One region of the Rahnella sp. RcJ3 genome, then DNA from elsewhere that is predicted to be linked to it. Evidence: predicted binding sites of a transcription regulator. Region 1 holds the regulator's gene; each other region holds the start of a gene.
The links. The regulator PurR, encoded in region 1, represses purine synthesis genes. The targets are predictions, from matches to a motif close to CANGCAAACGTTTGCNTG.

Region 2: a site for PurR is predicted at 1,701-1,718, ahead of serA (phosphoglycerate dehydrogenase). Genes of this name have one in related genera too.
Region 3: a site for PurR is predicted at 2,018-2,035, ahead of purT (formate-dependent phosphoribosylglycinamide formyltransferase). Genes of this name have one in related genera too.
Region 4: a site for PurR is predicted at 1,130-1,147, ahead of purL (phosphoribosylformylglycinamidine synthase). Genes of this name have one in related genera too.

Annotation. Positions count from the first base shown of each region.
Region 1 covers NZ_QSNX01000012.1:144,265-147,473, forward strand. The annotation lists gene punC (purine nucleoside transporter PunC) at 1-385, opposite strand, end outside; gene punR (DNA-binding transcriptional activator PunR) at 522-1,427, shown strand; gene purR (HTH-type transcriptional repressor PurR) at 1,464-2,489, opposite strand; gene DXU84_RS25330 (YnhF family membrane protein) at 2,824-2,913, shown strand; gene DXU84_RS16890 (C40 family peptidase) at 3,079-3,209, opposite strand, start outside.
Region 2 covers NZ_QSNX01000015.1:74,194-77,402, reverse strand. The annotation lists gene DXU84_RS18840 (LysR family transcriptional regulator ArgP) at 1-561, opposite strand, end outside; gene rpiA (ribose-5-phosphate isomerase RpiA) at 789-1,451, shown strand; gene serA (phosphoglycerate dehydrogenase) at 1,802-3,040, shown strand.
Region 3 covers NZ_QSNX01000012.1:33,206-36,414, reverse strand. The annotation lists gene yebF (protein YebF) at 1-310, opposite strand, end outside; gene dbpA (ATP-dependent RNA helicase DbpA) at 472-1,854, opposite strand; gene purT (formate-dependent phosphoribosylglycinamide formyltransferase) at 2,105-3,209, shown strand, end outside.
Region 4 covers NZ_QSNX01000001.1:25,687-28,895, forward strand. The annotation lists gene mltF (membrane-bound lytic murein transglycosylase MltF) at 1-965, opposite strand, end outside; gene purL (phosphoribosylformylglycinamidine synthase) at 1,241-3,209, shown strand, end outside.

The DNA of each region.
Region 1 (3,209 bases):
TCGCCACATCGGCAGAGAAACGGTCAACAACGATTGCCTGCCAGGTGACTGCGGCGGCACAAACGCCCATCGCCTGTAAGAAGCGCAGGGCCAGAAGGGCGCGTACATTCTCAACCCAGATAACGCCCAGACAACCGACCGCAAACAGTGTCAGACCAAGAAGCAATACCGGTTTACGGCCGATCCTGTCTGACAACGGCCCCCATAACAACTGACCGAGAGCAAATCCGCCGAGAAAAATGCTCAGACTTGCGCTGATCATCCCGGGGCTGGTCATCAGACTGGTTTGCATGGCGCTGAACGCAGGCAGATACATATCAGTGGCTAAAAAGCCCAGCATGCTCAGTCCCGCGAGATAGAGCATAAATCCAAAGGAGGGTTTCATTATCGTCTCATTAATTTATTTATTGCAGATGATGTGATGCAGATTACATACCGGAGGCGGAGTTTAACGCTTTGATAACAGGCTTGTGAAACGCTAATATTTGCACTCTGCTATCAAAAATATTGAAGGCTGAATTATGTGGTCAGAATACGCCCTTGAAGTGGTAGATGCCGTGGCAAGAACAGGTAGTTTTAGTGCGGCAGCGCAAGATTTGCACCGCGTACCTTCTGCTATCAGCTATACCGTCCGTCAGCTTGAGCAGTGGCTGGCCGTGCCGTTGTTTGAACGTCGCCATCGTGACGTGGTACTGACGCCTGCGGGAAAGGTTTTTGTCGATGAAGCGCGGATTCTGACAAAAAAAATGATAGCCACGCGCCGGCAGTGTCAGCAGGTGGCGAACGGCTGGCGCGGCGAATTACGTGTGGCGGTTGACCGGATTGTAAAACCCGCACGGACACGGCGTCTGGTGCTCGATTTCTACCGCCATTTTGCGGACACCGAACTCATTATTCACTCAGAAGTGTTTAATGGTGTCTGGGATGCGCTGGTTGACGGGCGGGCAGACGTGGCGATCGGTGCTACACGCGCGATACCGGTTGGCGGGGGCTTCAGTTTTCGTGACATGGGATTTATGGACTGGCATTGCGTCGTCAGCCCGCAACATCCGCTGGCTCAGTTATCCGGCGCGCTGAATGATGATGAGTTGCGGCCTTATCCTGCACTCTGTCTGGAAGACACCTCCCGGACATTGCCTAAGCGGGATACATGGACGCTTGATAACCAGCGGCGGCTGGTCGTGCCAGACTGGACCTGTGCGCTGGAATGCCTGACCGAAGGCTTATGCGTGGGTATGATGCCGGTTCATCGCGTCACGCCGTGGATAGAACAGAAAAAGTTGCAGGTGCTGACGCTGGAAAATACGTTTCCCGACAGCCCGTGTTGCCTGACGTGGGATCAAAGCAATCCGTCACCCTCGCTGGCCTGGTTGCTGGAATATATGGGCGATACAGAAACCATGAATCAGGAATGGCTGCGTGATTAGAAAAAAACGCCTGCATCTGCAGGCGTTCGATATCTGTTAACGGCGGTAATCGCGGTACGGACCATCGGCTACGGAACGGCGTTCGACCAGTTTCGGATGCACCTCAATGGTCTGAGACTCTTCACGCTTACTGACAATTCTGTCCAGCAACATGGTAAAGGCCATTTCACCCAGACGTTCTTTCGGCTGATGCACGGTTGTCAGCGCGGGGGAGAAGTAACGGGCGTTACGCACATTGTCGTAACCGATCACGGAAATATCCTGAGGAACGCGCAGGCCCAGTTCGTCTGCGGCACAGATTGCGCCCATTGCCATCACATCGCCGCCACAAAATACGGCAGTCGGGCGGTGCTTCTGCATCAGAATTTTATGCATCGCCTGATAGCCCGATTCCGGCTCGAAATCGCCCTGAACCACCCATTCGTCACGCAGCGGAATATTGGCTTCAGTCAGTGCTTTCACAAAACCCTGGAAGCGGCCACCGCCGGTATTACGTGCCAGTTGGCCCGGGATCACCCCAATATCACGATGACCGCGTTCAATCAGATAACGCCCGGCCATGTAACCCCCTTCGAAAGCATTATCAATAATGCTGTCGGTGAAGTTCTTACGCGCTTCGCCCCAGTCCATGACCACCATTGGGATCGAACGGTGCTCCTCGAGCATATTGAGCAACTCATCAGGATATTCCGCGCACATCACCAGCAAGCCATCGACGCGTTTTTGCGCCAGCATTTGCAGGTAGGCTTGTTGTTTTTCCAGATTATTATGCGAGTTACACAAAATCAGCGTATAGCCTTTGGAGAAGCAGCTGTTTTCTACGGCTTCAATCACTTCGGCAAAATAGGGCGCTTCGCTGGAGGTGGCAAGCAGACCGATCGTTTTGGTGTTATTGACCTTCAGACTGCGGGCTACAGCACTCGGCGAGTAATGTAACTCTTTGATTGCAAGGAGAACCGCTTCTTTGGTTTCTTCGGCGACGAAACGTGTTTTATTGATGACGTGCGACACGGTTGTAGTGGAAACGCCAGCGCGCTTTGCGACATCTTTAATCGTTGCCATGTAAACAATGACTCCTGAACTCACGTGTTTCAGCACGTTAGCATTATGTTAATCGTTTGCTTGCGTGGATCTCACTGCTGGCTTCTAAAAGGGCAGTGAAATCGTTGGGTGGATTCTTCAGAATGAGGCGTGAAATGCTCTCGGGTGAAATCAACCGGCACACAGGCGTGTTAACCGACAATTTTCTCTTATAATGCAGGAAAGTGGAAGTAAAATTCTCAGGGATACATTGTCATTCAGCACAAGATTTTAAATGTTAATTATGCGAAAATGCGTTGGCACACAATTAGTGTGGCTTAAAAAATGCCACAATTTGATCCGAAAGGGGGGTTTGATGGACAGCAACCTGAAATTATCGTTGATCACCACGGTATGCGCTTTGCTTATGATTATCGCTTTCAGCTTCACTGCGGTGATGAACTGATTCAGTAAGTGAACCGCTATAAAAAAGGGCGATTCCTGTTACAGGAATCGCCCTTTTCAATTTTACGCAGTGGCCGTTACCGCCGATACTCTTCCCTGCAGAAACTCTTCGTTAAATGCTATTCAATGGCTGATTAGCGAAACTTCAGACTTAACGAATTGTTTATTATCGGATCGTTTTCGGCGTCATTACCCGGCGTGCACCCACATAATGATCTTGCCAGTAATCGTCGCCGAGAGAGGTGATTTTAATGTCTTCGCCCGTTCTTGGAGACTGAATAAACTTGCCGTTCCCCA
Region 2 (3,209 bases), on a different contig from region 1:
GGAGCGGGTAACGCCGTTCGGGAAATAGCGATCAGCAAAAGGTTTCGAACCCACAAACAAATAGTCCAGCGCACCAAGCTGATCCACCAGACAGCTCGGCAGTGGCTGGGGTTGAATACTTACCGCGCCCACCACTTCACCACGACGCAGACGTTCCTGCGTGCGCGTTTCGTCTTCCACCTGTAAATTCAGGCGGATAGGGGAATCAACCAGCACTGATTTCAGCGCCGGTAACAGCCAGGTTGCCAGACTGTCGGCGTTGACCGCCAGTGAAAGCAGCAGAGGTGTATCATTGCTTTCATTGTTGCTGTCACTGCCAAGCCACTCTTCTTCCAGTAATTCCACCTGATGTAACAAGGCCAGTAATTTCTGTCCCTGTTCAGTCGGCCGGGGTGGAACGGTACGAACCAGCAGCGGCTGGCCAAACAAATTTTCCAGTTGCTTAATGCGCTGAGAGACGGCCGATTGTGTGATGCAAAGCTTCTGCGCTGCGCGCTCAAAACCGCGCTCACGGATCACCGCGTCCAGTGCCTGCAGCGTTCTATAGTCCGGGCGTTTCATCGGAGTTCTGTCCCTTAGATTTAATTTTATCCGAACACTATGCCACAGATTGTCAGGATTTGTGGTGAGGAAAATCTTTGTGTTTGCAGCACAATTGCACTTAATAAGTGTGATCTGGCTGCGGTGTTGTTTATCCAAATTGCCGGGACATGCTTTATAATCACCGGCACTCTTCGTTCCACCGAACTATTCACGCCACTTACGTGTTATCAGACAGAGAAGCCATTATGACGCAGGAAGAATTGAAAAAAGCAGTCGGCTGGGCCGCACTGGATTACGTCACGCCGGGCACCATTGTCGGTGTCGGTACCGGATCCACCGCCGCACATTTCATTGATGCACTGGGTTCCATCAAAGGCCAGATTGAAGGTGCGGTTTCAAGCTCCGATGCTTCTACCGCAAAACTGAAGAGTCTGGGTATTCATGTTTTCGACAGCAATGAAGTGGATTCGCTGGATGTGTATGTCGATGGCGCGGATGAAATCAACGGCTCGATGCAGATGATCAAAGGGGGTGGCGCTGCGCTGACCCGCGAAAAAATCATTGCCGCGATTGCCAAAAAATTCATCTGTATCGTGGATGCTTCCAAGCAGGTTGATGTGCTGGGTAAATTCCCGCTGCCGGTGGAAGTGATCCCAATGGCGCGCTCTTATGTTGCGCGTGAACTGGTTAAACTCGGCGGCCTGCCGGAATACCGCCAGAATGTGCTGACAGACAATGGCAATGTGATCCTTGATGTGCATAACCTGAACATTCTTGATGCCGTCGCGATGGAAAATAAGATCAACAGTATTGCCGGTGTTGTGACTGTCGGCCTGTTCGCCAACCGGGGTGCTGACGTGGCGCTGGTCGGGACTTCTGAAGGTGTCAAAACCGTCAAACTGAAGTAATCAGAATATAAGCAGAAGATCTGGCTGCTTTAGGGCAAGGCAGCCAGCCTAAGCCTCGTCATTGCGCTGTCATAACGCAATGTTATGAAGATGATAATTTTCTGACTGAATCATCTTTTCTTCAAAGGCTTTAATTTGGTGACTTATGTCACATTTCTGTATTTCTCCTCCTGAACGTCTGGCACAGTAAAATTGAACCAGCATGAAATGCTAAAAACCGGCAGGCGTGCTGAGCCTTCTGCTGGGGGGCAGGCAATCGTTTGTATTGATGATGGCGGATTTTTTGTTATGTTGACTGTGAGCAGTCATCTTGCAGTTCGAATTCAGCCAGAAAAATATAGGGTCGGGAAATGGCAAAAGTATCACTTGAGAAAGACAAGATTAAATTTTTGTTAGTGGAAGGCGTCCACCAAAGTGCGGTTGATACACTCCGTGCCGCGGGTTACACCAATATTGAATTTCACAAAGGTGCTTTAGACACGCAATCGCTGAAAGAATCGATCCGTGATGCGCACTTTGTTGGACTCCGATCGCGTACTCAGCTGACTGAAGAAGTGTTCCAGGCAGCCGAAAAACTGGTGGCTGTTGGGTGTTTCTGTATCGGCACCAATCAGGTAGATCTGAAAGCTGCGACCCGTCGCGGTATTCCGGTCTTTAACGCACCCTTCTCCAACACCCGTTCGGTTGCGGAAATGGTGCTGGGCGAGATGTTGCTGATGATGCGCGGCATTCCTGAAGCGAATGCGAAAGCGCACCGTGGTGTCTGGAACAAGCTGGCGGTCGGTTCATTCGAAGCGCGCGGCAAGCGTCTGGGTATCATCGGTTACGGTCACATTGGCACGCAGCTGGGGATTCTGGCGGAAAGCCTGGGGATGCGCGTCTTCTATTATGACATCGAAAGCAAACTGCCTTTGGGCAACGCGCAGCCGATTGCCACACTGGAAGAATTGCTCAATACCAGCGACGTCGTCACGCTGCATGTGCCGGAAACAGCCGGAACCAAAGACATGATCTCCGAGTTGCAACTGGCGCAGATGAAGCCTGGCGCACTGCTGATCAATGCCTCACGCGGCACGGTCATCGACATTCCTGCGCTGTGCAATGCGCTGCGCAACAAACATCTTTCCGGTGCGGCTATCGACGTCTTCCCGGAAGAACCGGCGACTAACAGTGACCCGTTCAATTCTCCGCTGTGTGAATTCGACAACGTATTGCTGACGCCGCATATCGGCGGTTCGACGATGGAAGCGCAGGAAGGTATCGGCCTCGAAGTGGCAGGCAAACTGGCGAAATACTCTGACAACGGTTCTACACTGTCAGCGGTCAACTTCCCGGAAGCGTCTCTGCCAGCGCACACCGAGAAAGCCAGCCGTCTGCTGCATATCCACGAAAACCGTCCGGGTGTGCTGACCAGCATCAACCAGATTTTTGCGGAACAGGGTATCAACATTGCTGCGCAGTACCTGCAAACCAGTCCAGAAATCGGTTATGTGGTGATTGATGCAGAAACGGATATCAATACGCTGACTACCGCGCTGCAACTGATGAAGGCGATTCCGGGAACCATTCGTGCCCGTTTGCTTTACTGATAAGCCTTTCTGAAACAGACAAAATACCAACCGCCGAAAGGCGGTTTTTTGTTTTATGGCATCAGGGCGTTAAAAAATGTCTGCAGAGGGAATAAAGGGGGGATCAAAACGTCAGAAGTAAAAGGACAGGGTAATCAGACCGCAGAGGATCATTGATGAAAAAGTGATT
Region 3 (3,209 bases), 110 kb from region 1:
AGGTTTTATCAGTATGATCACCGCGCACTTTTAGCGGGATATTCCATCTGGCGTTATTGCCGCTGATGCTGTCAGTCACCACCCAGGCCACCGGCGTGGAGGTGCCGAGCACTTTTTTATCTGCATCCCAGCGCGGAATACGGTTTTGCAGGAAATCACGTTTAACCAGTGCCGCCACTTCATCTTTTGTGGCCGTGGAACAGGGTGTTACCGTTGCCGTTCTCACTTCAGGCTCATCGGCCTGTGCAACCTGGCTCAGACCGCTCATTCCTGCAACGGCCATCACAACGCCCAAGATTATCTTTTTCATCGTTCGTCTTCCCAGTCTTTGTCGTTCATTCAGTTGACCTTGCCGGACAATATCCCTACATAAGGCAAGGTCATCGCTTGCGTTAGATAATATAATCCTCAACAAGGCAATAACACAACATTAACAATAAGACGACCAATGCAAAGCGATAATAAACCCGGTTAACGCAAGATAATGGCTTTGCAATTCTTGCCTTTAATTTTCCCTTCCTGCAAACGTTGCAGCGCTTTCTTAGCGCTCTTCTGACGAATCGCCACATAAGCGTGAACCGGGAACATATCGATTTTACCGACTTCAGCTGCGGTCAGCCCGGCGTCACCGGTCAGCGCGCCCAGAATATCGCCGGGACGGATTTTGGCTTTACGGCCGCCATCGATGCATAACGTTGCCATTTCAGGATCAAGCGCCACCGGGGCGGCGGCCAGTGCCTGCGCTGCGGGCTGCCAGGTAAACCGCTGGCGGGTGTAATCTTCCAGCGCCGTTACACGCGGCATTTCCTGCGGTGTCACGAGGCTGACGGCCAGGCCACTGGTGCCCGCACGACCGGTACGGCCCACGCGGTGAACGTGAACTTCCGGGTCGAAAGACAGCTCGTAATTAATGACCAGGCCGAGCTGTTTGATGTCCAGCCCGCGTGCCGCAACATCTGTCGCCACCAGTACGCGGCAACTGCCGTTGGAGAAACGCACCAGTACGCGGTCGCGGTCACGCTGCTCGAGGTCGCCGTTCAGCGCCAGCGCACTGATGCCTTTCGCCTTCAGGTCATCACAAACATCCTGACAGTCACGTTTGGTGTTACAGAACACCACACAGGAAGTCGGCTGATACTGATACAGCACCGCGGCCAGCAGCGATAAGCGCTGATGTTTGTCGGCTTCGATGAAAATCTGCCTGATATCAGCAATGTCATCTTCGCCTTCGATTTCTACCTTCAGCGGCTGACGCTGAAATTTAGAACTGATGCGCTCAATGCCGTCCGGATACGTCGCGGAGAACAGCAGCGTCTGGCGATCCTGCGGCGTATAACTGACAACATCTTCGATATCTTCGCTAAAGCCCATATCCAGCATGCGGTCCGCTTCATCCAGCACCAGTACTTTCAGTTCGTCCAGTTTCAGCGTGCCTTTACGCAAATGCTCCTGAATACGGCCCGGCGTACCCACCACAATGTGCGGCGGATGGACCAGCGATTCAAGCTGTGGTCCGATTGCCTGGCCACCGCACAGGGTCAGAATTTTGATGTTTTGGGTAAAACGCGCCAGACGGCGTAATTCTTTGCTGACCTGATCGGCCAGTTCGCGGGTCGGACACAATACCAGCGCCTGAGCGACGAACTGTGAAACGGTAATGCTGTTCAGTAAACCGATACCGAAAGCGGCTGTTTTACCGCTGCCGGTTTTGGCTTTGGCGCGGACGTCCTGACCCAGCAGGATGGCAGGCAACGACGCTTCCTGAATCGGGGTCATTTCGGTGTAACCCAGTTCATTCAGGTTAGAAAGTTGCTCAACGGGTAATGTCAGGGCAGAAAAGGAATGCGTGCTCAAGGGCGATAACTCTTTATGTGAGGCAAAAATCGGGACAGCGGCAGGAAGCCTGACGCCATGGTTTGAGTAAATGATAACAGAGACGCCCGCAGACTGCCTTAAACGGCAGAAAACAGGCTGAAAAAATCCTGCTTTTATTCCCGCTTAAATTTATCAACAGCACTGCGCAATCGTTTTCGTCGACAATAATTTCAGATATACTGCGCGCCGAAATTCCTATTTTCCTTCACACAGATCTGGGTACGAAGCTATGTTAACCATTGGTACTGCACTGCGCACTGGCGCCACCCGCGTCATGTTATTAGGCTCCGGCGAACTGGGCAAAGAAGTGGCGATTGAATGCCAGCGACTGGGTCTGGAAGTGATCGCCGTTGATCGCTATGCCGATGCACCCGCGATGCAGGTCGCCCATCGCAGCCATGTCATTAACATGCTGGATGGCGATGCACTGAAACAGGTTATCGAAAGCGAACACCCTGATTTTATCGTGCCGGAAATCGAAGCGATTGCCACCAGCATGCTGGTCGAGCTGGAAAAACAGGGTCACAACGTCGTGCCTTGTGCTGAAGCGACACGCCTGACCATGAACCGCGAAGGCATCCGTCGTCTGGCTGCCGAAACGCTGAAGCTGCCTACTTCCACTTATCAGTTTGCCGATGATGAAGCGGCTGTCCGTGAGGCGATCGACGCCATCGGCTATCCGTGCATTATCAAACCGGTGATGAGCTCTTCCGGTAAAGGTCAGAGCCTGATCCGCAGTGCCGATCAGTTACAGGCGGCATGGGATTATGCCCAGCAAGGTGGCCGTGCTGGCGGCGGACGTGTCATCGTTGAAGGTCTGGTGAAGTTTGATTTTGAAATCACCCTGCTGACGATCAGCGGCGTTGATGGTATTCATTTCTGTGCGCCAATCGGACACCGTCAGGAAGACGGTGATTACCGCGAATCCTGGCAGCCACAGCAGATGACAGACCTTGCATTGCAGCGCGCCAAAGACATCGCAGAGAAAGTGGTGAAAGCGTTGGGCGGTAAAGGCCTGTTTGGCGTTGAACTGTTTGTTTGTGGTGATGAAGTAATCTTCAGCGAAGTGTCACCTCGCCCGCACGACACCGGGATGGTAACGCTGATTTCTCAGGATTTATCAGAGTTCGCCCTGCATGTGCGCGCATTCCTCGGTCTGCCGGTGGGCAATATCCGCCTGTTCGGCCCTTCCGCTTCTGCCGTAATCCTGCCGGAACTGACCAGCAACAACGTGACGTTTACCGGCCTGGAAAACGCACTGACCGGTTACAACCAGATCCGTCTGTTCGGTAAGCCGGAAATCAGTGGTAAGCGCCGTCTTGGCGTAGCGCTGG
Region 4 (3,209 bases), on a different contig from region 1:
GATTTTGCCTGCGGATCCCAGTGGGACTCCTGATAGGCGATAGCCGCCAGTAAACGCCAGTCAATATTCCCGGCATACTTTTCGAACAGCGGCTGTAAATCCGGCAGCGTACTGTCGATGGCATTGAGGAAAGTCCGGGTATCAACGTAATCAAAATCGCCCACGTGCCCGAGATATTTCTCTTCCAGCTTTTCCAGGGTGCCGTCTTCTGAAATCTGGCTGAAAAAGTCCAGCATGGCGGCAGAAAGGCTGTCGTCATCAGGTTGTTTGCGGTAGTACCAGGTCACAGGTTCGTCGTCAGTCGCATCAAAAGCCACCGCAAGACGCGGATAAACACGCTGCATCAGGGCGATGGTCACCGAATCGCCCAGCGTATAATCAAGTTTACCGTTCTCGACTTGCTGCAACAGATCGCGTGGTGACATCTTATCGGTCGTGGTCCATGCGAGGTCGGGATACTTTTTGCTGGCGGCTTCCAGTGTGGCGATATGCGCGCTGCCAGCAGACACCACCAGCGAGCCTTTGATGTCTGCGAAGCTTTTCGGGCGCACTGATCCCTGCCGGTAAACCAGTTGCTGGGAAACGGAATAGTATTCCGGGCCAGCACGGTAGTTTTTCAGCCGCTCATTGTTGTACACCAGACCGGAAGCCAGCATGTCAGTATTATCATGATCCAGATCGTCGAACATGCTCTCAATGGTGGTGTGCTGTGTCACGACCAGCTGCACGCCCAGATAATCTGCAAAGCGTTTAGCCAGTTCGTAATCGAAACCGAGATTGCCTTCCGGGGAGTTCATAAAAGTCAGTGGAGAATTGAGCGTGCTTACGCGCAATTCTCCACGGGATTTTATTTGATCCAGTTGGTCGCCTTCACCTCTGTGCCACGGGACTGCCGGCCATAAAGCCAGCGCCAGTAACAGGGCGGCGATCCCCATCAGAACATAATTAATTTTTAGTCGCGTCAAATAGTTATCTCGCTGCGGCGCTCTTGTTTTTTTACGCTATGCTGTGCAGTTAGTATGGCTATATCCCCAGTGCTGACGCATTTTGCTCAACAAAACGGCAGTCTGCAACTTTATTCATGATATCCGTAAAATATGTGGGGCTATAAATGAATATCAAGTTTCCCTGCGCAAACGGTTTCGTCGGGCGTCAGCTTTCTTTATAATAGCCCGCGTTTTCCCCCTGTTGCGCCCAAAGAAGCACTGTGGTCAGTGTCTTCGAAGACGAGAGATCTGTGATTATGGAAATACTGCGTGGTTCGCCCGCTTTGTCGGCTTTTCGCATTAACAAATTGTTGTCCCGTTGTCAGGAAGCCCGTCTTCCGGTCAGCGATATCTACGCCGAATATGTACATTTTGCCGATGTCAGCGCGCCGCTGAGTTCGGACGAACAAACCAAGTTACAACGCCTCCTGAAATACGGTCCTTCTCTCGCTGAACACGCTCCTTCTGGTCGTTTACTGCTGGTTACCCCGCGCCCTGGCACCATTTCTCCGTGGTCTTCCAAAGCTACCGATATTGCACACAATTGCGGCTTGTCGCAGGTTGTACGTCTGGAACGCGGTCTGGCATTTTATGTGCAGGCGCCGCAACTGACCGAACCACAGTGGAATGAACTGGGCGCATTACTGCATGACCGCATGATGGAAACTGTCTTTGGTCATCTGGAAGACGCCAGCGCGCTGTTTGCGCAGCATCAGCCGGCCCCGGTGCAGCATGTGGATATCCTGGGCGTTGGCCGTGGCGCTCTGGAAGCCGCCAACACCAAATTAGGTCTGGCACTGGCTCAGGACGAAATTGATTATCTGATGGATGCCTTTACGTCGTTGGGGCGCAACCCGACGGACATCGAACTGTATATGTTCGCACAGGCAAACTCAGAACACTGCCGTCACAAAATCTTCAACGCAGACTGGATTATCGACGGCGAAACGCAGCCGAAATCCCTGTTTAAGATGATCAAGAACACGTTCGAACACACTCCCGATCACGTGCTGTCCGCGTATAAAGATAACGCCGCCGTGATGGAAGGTTCGCAGGTCGGTCGCTTCTACGCCGATGCGAAAGACGGTCTGTACGATTTCCATCAGGAGCAGGCGCATATCCTGATGAAGGTCGAAACCCATAACCACCCGACGGCGATCTCTCCGTGGCCGGGTGCGGCCACAGGTTCCGGCGGTGAAATCCGTGACGAAGGTGCAACCGGTCGCGGCGCGAAACCGAAAGCCGGTCTGGTCGGTTTCTCCGTGTCAAACCTGCGTATTCCTGGTTTCGAACAGCCGTGGGAAGAAGATTTCGGTAAGCCGGATCGTATCGTTACCGCGCTGGATATCATGACCGATGGCCCGCTGGGCGGCGCAGCATTTAACAACGAATTCGGTCGTCCGGCGTTGCTGGGCTACTTCCGTACTTACGAAGAAAACGTCAATAGTCACAACGGCCCTGAACTGCGCGGTTATCACAAACCGATCATGCTGGCGGGCGGTATCGGCAACATCCGTGCCGATCACGTGCAGAAAGGTGAAATCACGGTTGGCGCGAAACTGATTGTACTTGGCGGCCCGGCGATGAATATCGGTCTGGGGGGCGGCGCGGCGTCTTCTATGGCTTCCGGTCAGTCTGATGCCGATCTGGATTTTGCTTCCGTACAGCGCGACAACCCGGAAATGGAACGCCGTTGTCAGGAAGTGATCGACCGCTGCTGGCAACTGGGCGAAGCCAACCCGATTTTATTTATCCATGATGTCGGTGCCGGCGGTTTATCCAACGCCATGCCGGAACTGGTCAGCGATGGCAACCGTGGCGGTCGTTTCCAGCTTCGTGACATCCTGAACGACGAACCGGGCATGAGCCCGCTGGAGGTCTGGTGTAACGAATCACAGGAACGTTATGTGCTGGCGGTGTCTCCGGCGCAGCTTGAACAGTTCGATGCGATTTGCCAGCGTGAACGAGCACCTTACGCGGTCATCGGTGAAGCCACCGAAGAAATGCATCTTTCTCTGAAAGACAGCCATTTCGACAACCAGCCAATTGATATGCCGCTGGATGTCCTGCTGGGTAAAACGCCAAAAATGACCCGCGACGTCACCACATTGAAAGCGAAAGGTGACGATCTAAATGCGGAAAACATCCAGATTGCGGAAGCGGTAAATCGCGTCCTGCATTTGCCAGCCGTTGCTGAGAAAACCTTCCTGATCACCATCGGCG